Regions from separate parts of the Shewanella woodyi ATCC 51908 genome, predicted to be linked through region 2. Evidence: predicted binding sites of a transcription regulator. Region 2 holds the regulator's gene; the other holds the start of a gene.

Region 1 (7,500 bases), 2.0 Mb from region 2:
TAATGGCTTCGCCACCTTTTAATTCAACGCCACAAACTCTCATGTTACACCTTAAAAAAAACAATATTATGCCTATTGTACAGTGAAATCTCGTTAGGGTCAGCGTTTAGATTTCGCTGAAGGGTAAATCCAGTAAATAAAATTAAAAAGTGCGACTTCTGAAATTAAGCGATAGGTTTAAAGGTCTTTTCTTCAAGAGAGAATACGAGGAAGGGAAACAGATGAGTAATCACCTTTACGGCTATCTATTAGCTGTTTTACTGCTTTTTTTATCGGGTTGTACCAGTTTAACTAAGTATCCTGTGTATGTTGAGGATGGAGTTGCAATTAATGGCTATGATGTTGTTGCCTACTTTGTTGAGAACGCCCCAGTAAAGGGGAGTGAGCAGTTTACCAGTGAGTATGGCGAGGTGTTGTGGCGCTTTAGCTCTGCAGATAATCAAGCCAAATTTGAAGATGAACCAACGCAATATCTGCCGCAATATGGCGGATATTGTGCTTATGCTATGTCACACGGTTTCGTGGTTGATACGGTACCCGAAGCCTTCAGCGTCATTAACGGCAACTTGTACCTGAATTACAGTTTAGGTGTTAGAGAAACTTGGCTCGAAGACACCGACAGATTCATTGAAGAAGCCAATAGGCAGTGGGTTAAGAAGCTGGCGAAATAAGTGCTCGCAATAAAAAAGCCCTATCGCAACTTACTGTGATAGGGCTTTTTAATGCTCACTTATGTGGCATTAATCTTCTGGTGTATCCTGAAGCTTAGATTTAGGTTTTCTTAGCATTGGCGCATCACCAATATCGATACCTGTGATAAAGCGTTTATCTTTAACGACTTTAGCCTTAGGTTTAGCATTTTTCTGCTTCGTAGAGGCTTTAGTTCGTTTCGGCTTAGCAGCCGATTTTTTACCCGCTTTAGGTTTGTCTTTCAGGCCGGTAAACTTAGCTTTAAGGCCTTCTATCGTACTGAATTCGAAAGTTTTACTTAAGAACTGCTGAACCTGTTTAAAGTTAACCCAATCTTTAGGGCCGACGAATGAGATAGCGTCGCCTTTAGCTCCTGCTCGGGCTGTACGGCCAATTCTGTGTACATACTCTTCGGCAAACTTGGGCATATCGAAGTTGATCACCAAAGAAACATTAAGCAGATCAAGACCACGAGATGCGACATCTGTGGTGACCAGAATATCCTGCATGCCACGGCTAAATTGATCCATTATCTGATTACGAGCGCTTTGATTTAGATCGCCACTGAGTGAGGCGGTATTAAAGCCCTCTTCGGCCAATTTCTTCGCTAATCTATCGGTATCTTGGCGAGTGGCGGTAAAGATGATGACTTGTTTCTGCTCACCGCGCTTAAGAATACTCTGTAATAGGGCTTCTTTATGGTCTAAGTGATCGCACAGGTAGATTTTCTGGGTAATATCTTGGTTTTCAATATTACTTGCACCTACAGCCACATGCTTTGGATCTTTTAGCAACTCCGAAGCAATCTCATTAATCTCATTGTGATTCAGGGTCGCTGAGAACATCAATGTCTGACGACGTTTATGATCCGCTGCGGCGTTGATCGCTTTAAGTTGGTCGGCAAAACCTAAGTCCAGCATACGGTCTGCTTCATCAAGGATAAGCAGCTCCAAGCCGTTTAAGTGAAAGTGATGCTGCGCTAAGTGATCGGCAAGGCGACCTGGTGTTGCAACCACAAAGTGTGGATCTCGGGCTAACGCTTTAGCTTGGTCATTGAAATTCTCACCACCAAGAATTTTAAGCGCCTTATATTGTGTGTTAGCCACCAACAGACGAAGTTGGCTATAGACCTGATTGGCAAGCTCTCGGGTCGGCAGCAAAATGAGGACTCTTGGGTCACGTTTACTGAGCGCCTTAGTTGAAATGATCCTCTGCATTGCCGGCAGTAAAAACGCTAAGGTTTTACCTGAACCTGTTTTTGATGACGCCATCAGGTCTTTTCCTGACAGACCGACAGGGATTGCCATCTCCTGGATCTCTGTAGGTGTAGTGATACCCATATGACTGAGACTTTGTAACAGGCGTGCGTCCAGGGAAAATTCGGTAAATTGCAAAGGTGTGCTCCAAGATTAGTTCGACCGAGCATTATAACCTAAGTTTATCTTGTTGAGCCATAGAGAAGCGTTGATTGATCTTGCTATCCCACATTTTTGTTATTGCGAATATTGGTTTGTCGGGATATAAGGAATCATTAATAAAAGTGATGGGTCGATTATGGCTAAGATTGGGATTGCATTAGGCAGTGGCGCTGCTAAAGGGTGGGCACATATTGGTGTGCTTAACGGATTGGCCGAGATGGGGATTAAACCTGATAAGGTCTCAGGTTGCTCGATTGGTGCCTTGGTTGGAGCGGCTTATGCGAACGATCAGCTTGATGAGCTGGAAACATGGGTACGTAGCTTCTCTAGCTGGGATGTGTTGGGCTTGATGGATCTAAGCTGGCGTAAGGGAGGCTTGATTGGCGGTGAAAAAGTCTTTGATGTGATTCAGAGTCGGATAGGCGATCTTCAGATTGAGCAGCTGCATCGCCCCCTTATTGCGGTGGCAACCGATCTCTATTCAGGGCAGGAGATCTGGTTTAAAGAGGGGGATCTGCGTCATGCTATTCGCGCTTCTTGTTCCATGCCTGGCATACTGCCGCCGGTGAAGTTAGGCGAACGCTGGTTGGTTGACGGTGCTGTGGTCAATCCTGTGCCTGTTTCTGTAAGCCGCGCTATGGATGTCGATGTGGTGATAGCGGTTGATCTGAATGGTCAAAAGCGTGGCCGAATGCAGGTGCTACCTGTGGATATGGCTTGCAGTAAACCGTCGGTCGAGGAGAGTGTACAAGCGCAGGAACATCAAGATACTGGTTTTATGGATCTGCTGGCGCGGGGCAGGGATTATGTCACCAATTTGACGGATAAATTCACCTTAGGTAAAGGCTCAAACCCTGGAATGTTGGCAGTGATGTCTCAGTCTATGGACATACTGGAGCAGCGTCATAAACGTGCAAGGTTGATGGGTGACCCACCTGATATCTGCTTGATCCCTGATGTTGCCGACATCGGCACGATGGAGTTCCATCGAGCTGAAGAAGCGATCGCGGCAGGAGAGTTAGCCGTTAAGCTTGCAAGGCATCAGATTGAAGCAAGGTTAGAAAGTTACTAATTTTTAATCTCGTGTATCCAACTGTCTTTTTTACGAACGCATGAAGTCTCTCTTCATGCGTTTTTGCATTAACATGTTGTTTAGCGAAATTTTTATCTGTTTATGGTCTATATTTCTATAAACGCTTTATGGATGTTTGAACGCTTCTCTTAATTTGCCATGGAGCACGCAGACAGATGAAAAAAATATTAGTGGTCGACGATCAACTTGCCATGCGTAATATGTTTAAGAAGATACTTACCAGTGATAAGTTTCAGATAGAGCTGGCTGAAGATGGGGCACTCGCTTATCGAGCTGCTCAGCTAGTGGATTATGATATGGTGATTACTGACTATTATATGCCTCATCTTAATGGGATTGAGCTGACTGATAAATTACGCGCACTAAGAGCCTATATCGGCATTCCTATCTTGATAGTCTCTACCGCTAAAAATACCAAGTTCAAGGAGGAAGCCAAAGGTGCAGGTGCTACTGGTTGGTTCTCTAAACCCATAAAGCAAGATGAGCTACTGCCTACCGTATTACAGCTGCTTAATTTAAGATAGCCGAACACCTTCGATTAAAAATAGAGCGGTTGTACAGGGTTTCTACCTATTTCGGCGTGATAAATGCATGTAGAGGTTCATATCTTCCTTTATGCCGAAAATTTGACAATGAATCCAATCGCTAATGCTCCAAGCACTGCAGGCCAACTGACAAACACAAGCCTTGCCGATAAATATGGCATTAATAGTCATCAAGCTGAGGCGGGTCAACATAGCGATAAAGTCACCTTAAGCCAGTCGAATCAGCCTCCTAAAGCAGCAAGTAAAGAGCAGGTTAAAGATGAGTCTGTTTCACTCTCTCCCAGAGCTATGCGTGCTCAGAAGATTGAGAGTATGGCGAAAGATTTTTTTGCTGACGGTCAATTCTCTATTTCGGATCTGCCTAAACTGGTTCAACGACTGCATCAAGATGGTATTTTGTCTGATACTCAACTTAATCGTTTATCTGAAGGGGGAATAGAGTTACCTAGGCCCCAAGGTAGTGTGGAGGATATGAAAACGTTTATTGAGTCAAAGCGAGGTGAGCTAGAAAAAAATGCCTCAGATGAGAATACCATGTCCAATGTGCTAATTAAGCTCCTAGATGACGCAGAGGGAGTGTTAAACAAGATGGACAACATACAGAGTAAAGAGTTAAGTCAGCAAGCCTCAAGAGTGTCATCACAACTGAATGTGTATCTTAAAAGTGATGTTCAGATGAGTGGTGAAGAGCGACAGCAGTGGCAGGGACTTCGATCTGTGATGCAGCTGGCCTCCTCTATGGGAGACAGTCAACAGGCCTCAGGTCAACTAAGTAGCTATTTAGCCTTAGGTAAATATTGAGCTTAGTGATTCTGCATTCATTATGTAATTTTTATCCACAATTTTTACCACTTTTATCCCACATCTAGCCCGCTTTACTGTGATGGTCAAGAGAGAAATATGAGATAAGAGGCCTCAATGGCACTTATTTTTTGTTCTTTTCTCACATCCCAAATAATATGATCAGGATCAATGTTCTCAACGATAGTTTGTAGCTTAATACGCAACATATTGTGCTGGTAATCTAGAATGACACTATATGTGGTGTCAAAATCAGCGTCACTTGAGGAGATTATATACAATGCCAGTGGTTATTAAGCGGGATGGTTACCGCACGCCTTTTGACGAAACAAGGATTAGAGATGCAGTTGCTGCAGCGGCAATCTCGGCAGGTATTGATGATAATGGTTATGCTACTCAAGTGGCGACTAAGGTTGCTGATACGGTCGCTAATATGGCAGAAGTTGATATTCATGACCTACAAGATGTCGTTGAAAACCAACTTATGGAGGGGCCATATAAGTCGCTTGCACGTGTGTATATCGAATATCGTCACGATAGAGATCTACATCGCGAAACCAGCAGTCGCCTCAACCGTGAAATTCGTGGTTTAGTCGAACAGAGTAACGCTGCGCTGCTTAACGAGAATGCCAATAAAGATGCAAAAGTTATCCCGACTCAACGGGATCTACTCGCGGGTATTGTTGCTAAGCATTACGCTACACGACACATCTTACCAAAAGATGTTGTGGCTGCTCATGAGTCTGGTGAGATCCATTATCACGATCTTGACTATGCGCCATTCTTCCCTATGTTCAACTGTATGTTGATAGACTTGGCGGGCATGTTGACTCAAGGGTTTAAGATGGGCAATGCCGAGATTGAAACGCCAAAATCTATCTCGACGGCAACGGCTGTAACGGCGCAGATCATCGCGCAAGTTGCCAGCCATATATACGGCGGTACAACGATTAACCGTATCGACGAAGTGTTAGCCCCATTTGTGGCCAAAAGTTTTGACAAGCATTACCAAGTCGCACTGACTTGGGGGATCACTGACGCTAAAGCATTTGCTACAGCGCAAACCGAGAAGGAGTGTCACGATGCATTCCAATCCCTTGAGTATGAAGTCAATACCCTACATACCGCGAACGGTCAAACTCCATTTGTTACCTTCGGTTTTGGTTTAGGCACCTCTTGGGAATCAAGACTTATTCAATCCTCCATGATGAAAGTGAGGATTGCTGGTCTAGGTAAGAACCGTAAAACCGCAGTCTTTCCAAAGTTAGTTTTTGCTATTCGTGATGGCATTAACCACAAGAGTGGCGATTGTAACTACGACATTAAAAAACTGGCGTTAAAATGCGCAACCATGCGCATGTATCCAGATATTCTTAACTATGAGCAAGTTGAAAAGGTGACGGGATCGTTCAAAACTCCTATGGGTTGCCGAAGCTTCCTTGGCACCTACGAAGAGAACGGTGAGCTGCTTCATGAGGGACGTAATAACTTAGGTGTTGTTAGCCTTAATTTACCTCGCGTGGCGCTGGAATCTCAAGGAGATGAAGCTGAGTTTTACCGTATTTTAGATCAGCGTTTAGCCATTGCTCGCAAAGCATTGGATACCCGCATTGAGCGATTAGAAGGTGTGAAAGCCAGAGTCGCGCCTATTCTTTATATGGAAGGGGCGTGTGGGGTGCGTTTACGTGCTGATGATGAGATCTCATCTATCTTCAAAAATGGACGCGCTTCTATCTCATTAGGGTATATCGGCTTACATGAAACCATCAATGCGTTGTTTGGTTCCGATAAGCACCTATATGATTGTGAAACTCTTCGTGAGAAGGCGATTGAGATCATCAAGTATATGAAGGCTGCAACGGTTCAGTGGACCGAAGAGACTGGTTACGCCTTTAGCTTATACAGCACGCCAAGTGAGAACCTCTGCAGTCGTTTTTGCAAGTTAGACACGCAAGTTTATGGTGTGGTCGACGGCGTGACGCAGAAGGGCTACTACACTAACAGCTTCCATCTTGATGTTGAAAAAGCGGTTAACCCTTATGACAAATTGGATTTTGAGCAGCCTTATCCTGAATTAACCAGTGGTGGTTTTATCTGTTACGGGGAGTACCCCAATATGCAGCATAATATCGAAGCTTTGGAAGATGTGTGGGATTACAGTTACAGCCGCGTCCCCTACTATGGTACCAATACTCCAATTGATGAGTGTTACGATTGTGGCTTTACTGGTGAGTTTTCCTGTACCAGTAAGGGTTTCACCTGTCCTAAATGTGGTAACCATGAGCCAAGCCGAGTCTCTGTGACTCGCCGTGTTTGTGGTTATCTTGGCAGCCCTGATGCGCGTCCGTTTAACTTTGGTAAACAGGAAGAGGTTAAGCGCAGAGTGAAGCACCTCTAATAATAGATCTGCTGCGCATCTCTATTTAGGCCGCTACGTGGCAAAGCATGAAAGAGAACTGACTATTTTGTGCCAAAGTACGTATAGAGCCAATATTTAGCATGCTGCTATCTTGAAAAAATAGCCTCCAGATAAGTGAAACGCCATTTTGCGACTTAGCTTACTCGGAGGTTATGTTTTTATGAACTCATTAACACTTAAGAACTTGCTATGAATTATCATCAATATTTTCCCGTCGATGTGGTTAACGGTCCCGGAACGCGAGCTACCTTGTTTGTCTCAGGTTGCGAACATCAGTGCCGTGGCTGTTATAATCAATCGACTTGGAATCCGTGTCATGGACATGCTTTTGATGAGCAGATGCAGGATCAGGTGTTACGTCATTTGAAAGATACACGCATTAAGCGAAGAGGCTTATCTCTATCTGGTGGCGATCCACTTTTTCCTGGGAATCTCACCGCTATCTTGGCCTTAGTTAAGCGGGTTAAAACCCAGTGCCCAGAGAAAGATATCTGGCTTTGGTCTGGTTATCGTCTCGATGAGCTGAGCGAAGCA
Region 2 (7,500 bases):
CTATCTGAGCAAATGAAACACCGGTATTTGCGAGAGCTATTTCAAGTGCCCCTTTTTGTGCTTCTGGAACACTAAAGAGCAGCTCATAATCTTCCCCCCCCGTTAATGCATAACTCAGTGCTTCCTCCTCTGTTACAGAGTTTTTAAGAGAAGCAGACAGTGGCAAGAGATCCACATCGATAGTGGCTCCAATACCAGACTGTTTTAGTAGATGCTGAATATCGCTCAGTAACCCATCGGAAAGATCGATAGCACTTGAAGCCAGCGTACGAAGGGCTTGACCTGCAAGTACTCGTGGCGTTGGGTAGTAGTGACGATTAATCAAAAAATCTGCATCTTCAGGACTCGACGCCCTGTTACCACGAATAAGATCTAGCCCCAAAGCCGAATCGCCTAGCGTGCCAGTGACGTAGATCCAATCACCAATTCTGGCACCACTTCGTGTTAAACCTGTGCCCGCTTGTACCTGCCCATTAACTGTAATTGTGATGGAGCGCGGCCCAAGAGTTGTGTCACCGCCAACAAGGGCAATATTGTAATACTCAGCAGCTTCAAATAGACCAGCACTGTAACTGGTTAACCACTGCTCATCCACTTCTGGCAATGTCAGCGCTAACGTCATCCAAGCAGGCTCTGCGCCCATAGAAGCAAGATCAGACAGATTAACCGCCAGTGATTTATAACCTAAGGCTTTTGGAGGAATATCGGGATAGAAGTGAACATTCTCGACTAAGGTGTCACAGGAGATTGCGATGGATTTATTGAGTGCGGGTGTCACTAAAGCACAGTCGTCACCAATACCTAGCTCAACGTCACGGCGTGACTGAGCTTGCTTGGCAAAAAAGTGTTCGATTAATTGAAATTCTTTCACAGGAATAAGCTCTCGTTAGCTGGATAATAAAGCTAAAATAAGACCAAGTATAGATGAAATTTGCTGCTACCTGAGTACTGAAATAGAGGAAGAAAGACAAAAAAAACGGCATCCAAAGATGCCGCCTGTTGTATTACTTACGACCTACAATCTTGTCGAGAATACCATTTACGAACTTATGGCCATCTTCGGCACCGAACGCTTTCGCTAGTTCGATAGCCTCATTAATTGCCACTTTATAAGGTACATCCTTACGGAATGTAAGCTCATAAGTTGCCAGTCTTAACACAGCTTTCTCTATAGGAGAGACCTCATCATAAGGACGCTCAATATGAGGTGTGATCAACTCGTCTATTTGAGCCTGTTTTGTCGCTGTTCCCGATAGTAGCTCACGGAAGTAAGTTACATCGATACCATCAATCTTCTGCTCAGTTAGAAACTCATGCTCAACATCAGCAATGTTATTTCCACTTAACTGCCAAGAGTAAATGGCTTGAACGGCTAAACGGCGGGCCTTGCGGCGCTCAGAAGGCTTCATCTCTATTCCTAATCTTGCAACTGCTGTTCTAGTTCTTGCAGCACGTTGACCATTTCAAGCAGACCAAGTGCAGCTTCACCGCCCTTGTTACCCGCTTTAGTACCTGAGCGTTCAATCGCTTGCTCTATGGTATCGGTAGTCAAAACGCCAAATGAAACAGGAAGATCGAACTCAAGTGCAACCTGAGCTAGACCTTTGTTACATTCACCTGCAACAAAATCAAAGTGTGGCGTACCGCCACGGATAACTGCACCTAGTGCAATTATGCCATCAAATTTACCGCTAGCAGCAACACGACGTGCAGCCAAGGGTAACTCTACCGCTCCAGGTACACGTATTACTGTGATGTTCTCATCAGCAACCTGACCAAAGCGTTTCAGTGTATCGACCGCACCTTCAAGTAAACTTTCAACAACAAAGCTGTTAAAACGTGATACTACGATAGCAACCTTTGCATTTTTCGACTCGATATTACCTTGAACTACGTTCATTTATCTTACCTAAATTAGCTAATTTTACCGGCACGGGCACGGAAGAGGCAGTATGATAGCACAGCCTGCCGCTGGTTCCCCATGCAATTATTTATAAATTTATATAATTCTATTCAGAAATGTACTCTGTCACTTCTAAACCGAAACCTGAAAGAGAGTGGTAGCGCTTCGGTGAGCTCAACAGACGCATCTTAGTCACGCCCACACTCGCTAAAATTTGAGAACCCACACCCACTTGGCTAGAGGTTCCTTTCCACTTAGCCGCCGCAACCGCTTGACCTTTATCTTCAAGTTCAAAGGCTTTCACTTTGGCTAGAATATCACTGCTGTGCTCTTGGTGACCAAGAAGTACTAGTACACCACCTTCATCAGCAATACGTTTCATCGCCTTCTCAAGTGGCCAGCTGCGCTCTTGATCACGCTCAGAGTGAAGTAGATCATTAAAGGTGTTTTGCAGATGTACTCGAACTAAGCCATCCTCTTTCACTTCGCCTTTAATCAATACATAGTGAAGTTGGTTATCGATAGTGTCTCTGAAGGTCAACATATCGAACTCACCAAAACGGGTTGGCAACTTACATTGAGCTTCACGAACCACATTGGTCTCTTTGGTATTACGATACTCAATAAGGTCTGCAATCGTGCCCATCTTAAGACCATGCTCTTTAGCGAAGATCTCCAGATCAGGACGACGAGCCATTGTGCCATCATCATTGAGGATCTCAACGATAACCGACGAGGCTTCAAAACCAGCAAGACGGGCTAAATCACAACCCGCTTCAGTGTGACCTGCGCGGATAAGTACCCCGCCCTCTTTCGCCATTAATGGAAAGATGTGACCTGGCTGAACAATATCACTTGGCTTGGCATCTTTACCTACTGCCGCAAGTACTGTCACAGCGCGATCTTGCGCCGAAATACCAGTGGTTACCCCCTCTGCGGCTTCAATAGAAACCGTGAAATTGGTAGAGAACTGCGCATTATTGTCACTCACCATCAAGGGCAGGTTTAACTGCTGACAGCGCGCCTGAGTTAAGGTCTGACAAATTAAACCACGACCAAACTTGGCCATAAAGTTAATCGCTTCAGCGGTAACCATATCTGCCGCCATGATCAGATCGCCTTCATTCTCTCTATCTTCATCGTCCATCAAGATAACCATTTTACCGAGGCGAATATCTTCGATGATCTCTTCTATACTGTGTAACGACATTGTAAGGCCTTAATGTTTAATTCTAATGTAATTTTACTAAAGTAAATCGGTATTAAGTTTACCGCCATCTTCTAGCGTAAAAAACCTGAACGAGCGAGCAGATCCATGGTCACGTTCGACTCAGGTGTTTGTGCTTTATCGCCGGCATAACTCATTAAACGCTCCAGATGACGGGCAATAAGATCAACCTCAAGGTTTACCGTATCACCGGCCTTCATATCCACTAAGGTGGTTTCACCAGCAGTATGGGGCACTATGGTCAATCTAAAGCGGTTATCTTGTACTTCATTGACGGTCAAACTGACCCCATCGATAGTGATAGAGCCTTTATGAGCGATATACCTAGCTAACTCGGCTGGCGCGGTTAACCAGAACTCAATCGCTTTACCGCGAAGCTGTCTGTCATCAACCGATGCGATACCATCGACATGACCGCTGACCATATGTCCACCAAGACGAGTCGTTGGCGTTACCGCTTTCTCAAGGTTAACCTTTCGTCCAACTTGATAGTGAGCAAAACCAGTTAAACTCACCGTTTCAGCTGAGATGTCGGCCACATAGCCATCACTCATGCACTCAACAACGGTCAGACACACGCCATTAGTGGCAATACTGTCACCGAGGCGAACATCACCTAAGTCTAACTTTCCACTGGCTACGGTAAGGCGAATATCATCACCACGACGTTCAATTTTGCGCAGTGTACCTACTGATTCAATGATCCCGGTAAACATGAATTATGACCTTATATCTAAAGTTAAGCGGGTATCAGCCCCGACTTTACGTTCATCGACAAGCTTGATAGCCGGTATCTGTGACATGGCTGTATACTCAGGAAGTGTGATTAGATTACGTCCACTTGAACCTAACATTTTCAGCGCCTGATAAAGCACCAACTCATCACCATGGCCCTTGGCAATAACACTCCCTGCCAAAGTTGCCCCCGCTTCAATAAGCACTGAGTTACACTGCTTTCCTAAATATTTAAACAGCTCATTGAGATCCACACGCCCAGACTCATCACAGTTCAACTTTACCTGCTTAACATGTGACGGCCAGCTTTGCTGCTCTATAGCTGGATAATCATCACAAGAGACCAGAAGAATGGGCGACTCAATCGCAAATAGGGCTAAGTCTGATGTCACCCGAGCACGGCTATCTAATACGACGCGAAGTGGTTGATGTAGATCGCTTTCGCTATGCCTATCGGCTAATGAACCCAACTCGCTATGGCGAACATTAAGTGATGGATTATCAGCCAAGATGGTCTCAACACCTGTCACCAAGGCGCAGTGACGGGCACGAAGTCTTTGTACATCACGGCGAGCCTCTGGACCTGTGATCCATTTTGAAGCGCCATTGGCTAATGCCGTTTTGCCATCTAAGCTCGAAGCCAGTTTAACCGTCACCCAAGGTAGACCAGTCTCCATACGCTTCATAAAGCCGGGATTGATCTTATAGGCTTCATCTTGAAGTAAACCAACATCAACTTGAATACCAGCATCCCTGAGCATGGCAATACCACGTCCACAGACCTGAGGATTGGGATCTTCAACTGCAACGACAACGCGAGCAAGCTTATTGTGAATAAGGGCTTCAGCACAGGGTGGTGTACGACCATAATGGCTGCATGGCTCAAGGGTAACATAGGCTGTTGCGCCTTTGGCCCCTAAATTGGAATCACTATTTGCCATTGCCAGAGCATGCACTTCAGCATGGGGGCCACCCGCTTTGATATGGAAACCTTCGCCGAGGATCTGTCCATCTTTGGTGACCACACAACCCACACACGGGTTTGGCTGCGTGGTATATAAACCTTGGCGCGCCAGTTTGATGGCGCGGCTCATCATCTCAATATCTTCTACAGACCAGTTCATGGAGTAACCTTCAATTGAGCCTGCTATTTCTGTAGTTTAGCGATCGCATCGCCAAACTCTGAAACATCTTCAAAAGCACGATAGACAGAGGCAAAACGGATATAGGCAACCTTATCGAGATTCACCAACTGCTCCATCATCAAGTTACCTATCATCTCTGACTTGATCTCTCGCTCTCCGGTTCCACGCAGCGTTGACTTAATTTTAGTCAAAGCTTGTTCGATTTGATCCATCGAAACCGGACGCTTCTCGACAGCCCTAAGCATGCCGCCACGTAACTTCTCTTCATCGAAAGGCTGACGACTACCATCTTGTTTTACCACCCGAGGCATAACGAGTTCAGCGCCTTCAAAGGTAGTAAATCTTTCATGACACTCAGCACACTCGCGACGACGTCTGACTTGATGACCATCGGCCACCAAACGGGAATCGATCACCTTAGTATCAGTTGCGCTGCAAAATGGACAATGCATTGAGCCTCCAGCGGAAAAATAGAATAAAAACGATCGGTTAGAGTCTAAACTCTAAAGGTAAGTCAGCCAAGACTCAATCACAATCGTCAGATACAAAAATGGCCGCTATAAAAGCGGCCACCGAAGTTTACCTGATTTAACCCTTAAGGTTAACCGTAAACAGGGAACTTAGCGCACAATTCAAGAACCTGGTTCTTAACACGCTCAATTGTTCCTTCGTTAGTAATGTCATCTAGCACATCACACATCCAATTAGTCAGTTCAACCGCTTGCGCTTCTTTAAAGCCACGGCGAGTGATTGCTGGAGAACCGATACGCAGACCTGAGGTCACAAATGGTGAGCGCGGATCGTTTGGTACTGAGTTTTTGTTAACAGTAATGTTAGCAAGACCTAGCGCTGCATCAGCATCTTTACCTGTGATATCTTTGCTGATTAAATCAAGCAAGAACAGATGGTTATCTGTACCGCCCGACACAACATCATAGCCACGTTCGATAAAGGTTTTAGCCATCGCCTGCGCATTAACTACAACCTGCTCTTGGTAAGCGGTGAACTCAGGCTCTAACGCCTCTTTAAATGCAACCGCTTTAGCAGCGATAACATGCATTAAAGGACCACCTTGGCCACCAGGGAAAACGGCAGAGTTCAGCTTCTTGTAGATAGCTTCATCATCAATTGCAGAAAGAATTAGACCACCACGAGGGCCTGCAAGTGTCTTATGAGTTGTGGTTGTCACAACATGGGCATGTGGAAGCGGATTTGGATAGATACCCGCTGCGATTAGACCCGCTACGTGAGCCATATCAACAAACAGGTAAGCACCTACTTTGTCTGCAATCTCACGGAACTTGCCCCAATCAATGATACCTGAGTAAGCACTGAAACCTGCGATAATCATCTTTGGCTTATGCTCAACAGCAAGACGCTCAACTTCAGCGTAATCGATCTTACCTGTTGTTTCGTCAATACCATATTGAACAGAGTTATAAAGCTTACCAGAGAAGCTAACGTGTGAGCCGTGAGTCAGGTGACCACCATGAGCTAGGCTCATGCCTAGTACTGTATCACCGCCTTCAAGCAGCGCCATAAATACAGCTGCGTTTGCTTGTGAACCAGAGTGTGGTTGAACGTTAGCATAGGTAGCACCAAACAGCTCTTTAGCACGAGAAATCGCTAACTCTTCAGCAATATCAACATGCTCACAACCGCCGTAGTAACGCTTACCAGGGTAGCCTTCGGCGTACTTGTTAGTCAGCTGAGAACCTTGAGCTTCCAGAACACGTGGACTGGTGTAATTTTCTGAAGCGATAAGTTCGATGTGCTCTTCTTGACGACGAGTCTCATCTTGAATCGCTTGAAACAGTTGTGGATCAAAGTCCGCGATATTCATATCTTTTTTCAGCATTGCTTACTCCAGCTGTAAATACTTATAGTAGGGTTGCGCGGTATTCTACAGCGCATTTGATCACAATCACAGTATTTGAAAGATGAAATTAGCTACAGTTAATGATGAACATGACTCACATGGTCATCAAATCCAGACTGTCGCTGATATTTAAAGCTGTTTTATCTAGAAAAATCCCTTAAACCGTTAGTTTGATAGCGATTATAGAAAACACTTTTCTCAGTAAAATCACTCCCCCTCTCATGGTAAATAGCGAGACCTCTCACTTCCTATCAAATATCTAAGAGAACTCTGTTTAGCTTCCCCATTTAATCAAGTAGAATCATGCCATTGTTTTGTCATAGAAGATGAAAATCATGGCTCAGTTTGTATACAGCATGCTTAGAGTGGGTAAGATAGTCCCGCCTAAAAAGCAGATCCTTAAAGATATCTCATTAAGCTTTTTCCCAGGCGCAAAAATTGGTGTTTTGGGTCTGAACGGCTCAGGTAAGTCCACCCTACTTCGCATCATGGCCGGTATCGATACCGAAATTGAGGGTGAAGCGCGTCCAATGCAGGACCTTAAGATAGGTTACCTGCCTCAAGAGCCTAAGCTTGATGAGAACCAAACCGTTCGTGAAGCGATTGAAGA

Evidence for each region. The regulator NrdR, encoded in region 2, represses ribonucleotide reductase genes. The targets are predictions, from matches to a motif close to AAACACNANATNTNGTGTTT.
Region 1: nrdD (anaerobic ribonucleoside-triphosphate reductase) is a predicted target of NrdR. The motif match lies at 4,777-4,796, and genes of this name have one in related genera.

Annotation. Positions count from the first base shown of each region.
Region 1 is NC_010506.1:3,733,723-3,741,222, reverse strand. Features, by position in the region: gene SWOO_RS15750 (DUF3010 family protein) at 1-43, opposite strand, end outside; gene SWOO_RS15745 (YHS domain-containing (seleno)protein) at 222-671, shown strand; gene SWOO_RS15740 (DEAD/DEAH box helicase) at 741-2,084, opposite strand; gene rssA (patatin-like phospholipase RssA) at 2,245-3,180, shown strand; gene SWOO_RS15730 (response regulator) at 3,357-3,725, shown strand; gene SWOO_RS15725 (hypothetical protein) at 3,789-4,547, shown strand; gene nrdD (anaerobic ribonucleoside-triphosphate reductase) at 4,828-6,945, shown strand; gene nrdG (anaerobic ribonucleoside-triphosphate reductase-activating protein) at 7,156-7,500, shown strand, end outside.
Region 2 is NC_010506.1:1,735,599-1,743,098, reverse strand. Features, by position in the region: gene thiL (thiamine-phosphate kinase) at 1-871, opposite strand, end outside; gene nusB (transcription antitermination factor NusB) at 1,005-1,409, opposite strand; gene ribH (6,7-dimethyl-8-ribityllumazine synthase) at 1,418-1,900, opposite strand; gene ribBA (bifunctional 3,4-dihydroxy-2-butanone-4-phosphate synthase/GTP cyclohydrolase II) at 2,010-3,113, opposite strand; gene SWOO_RS07050 (riboflavin synthase) at 3,185-3,847, opposite strand; gene ribD (bifunctional diaminohydroxyphosphoribosylaminopyrimidine deaminase/5-amino-6-(5-phosphoribosylamino)uracil reductase RibD) at 3,851-4,990, opposite strand; gene nrdR (transcriptional regulator NrdR) at 5,014-5,463, opposite strand; gene glyA (serine hydroxymethyltransferase) at 5,613-6,869, opposite strand; gene ettA (energy-dependent translational throttle protein EttA) at 7,226-7,500, shown strand, end outside.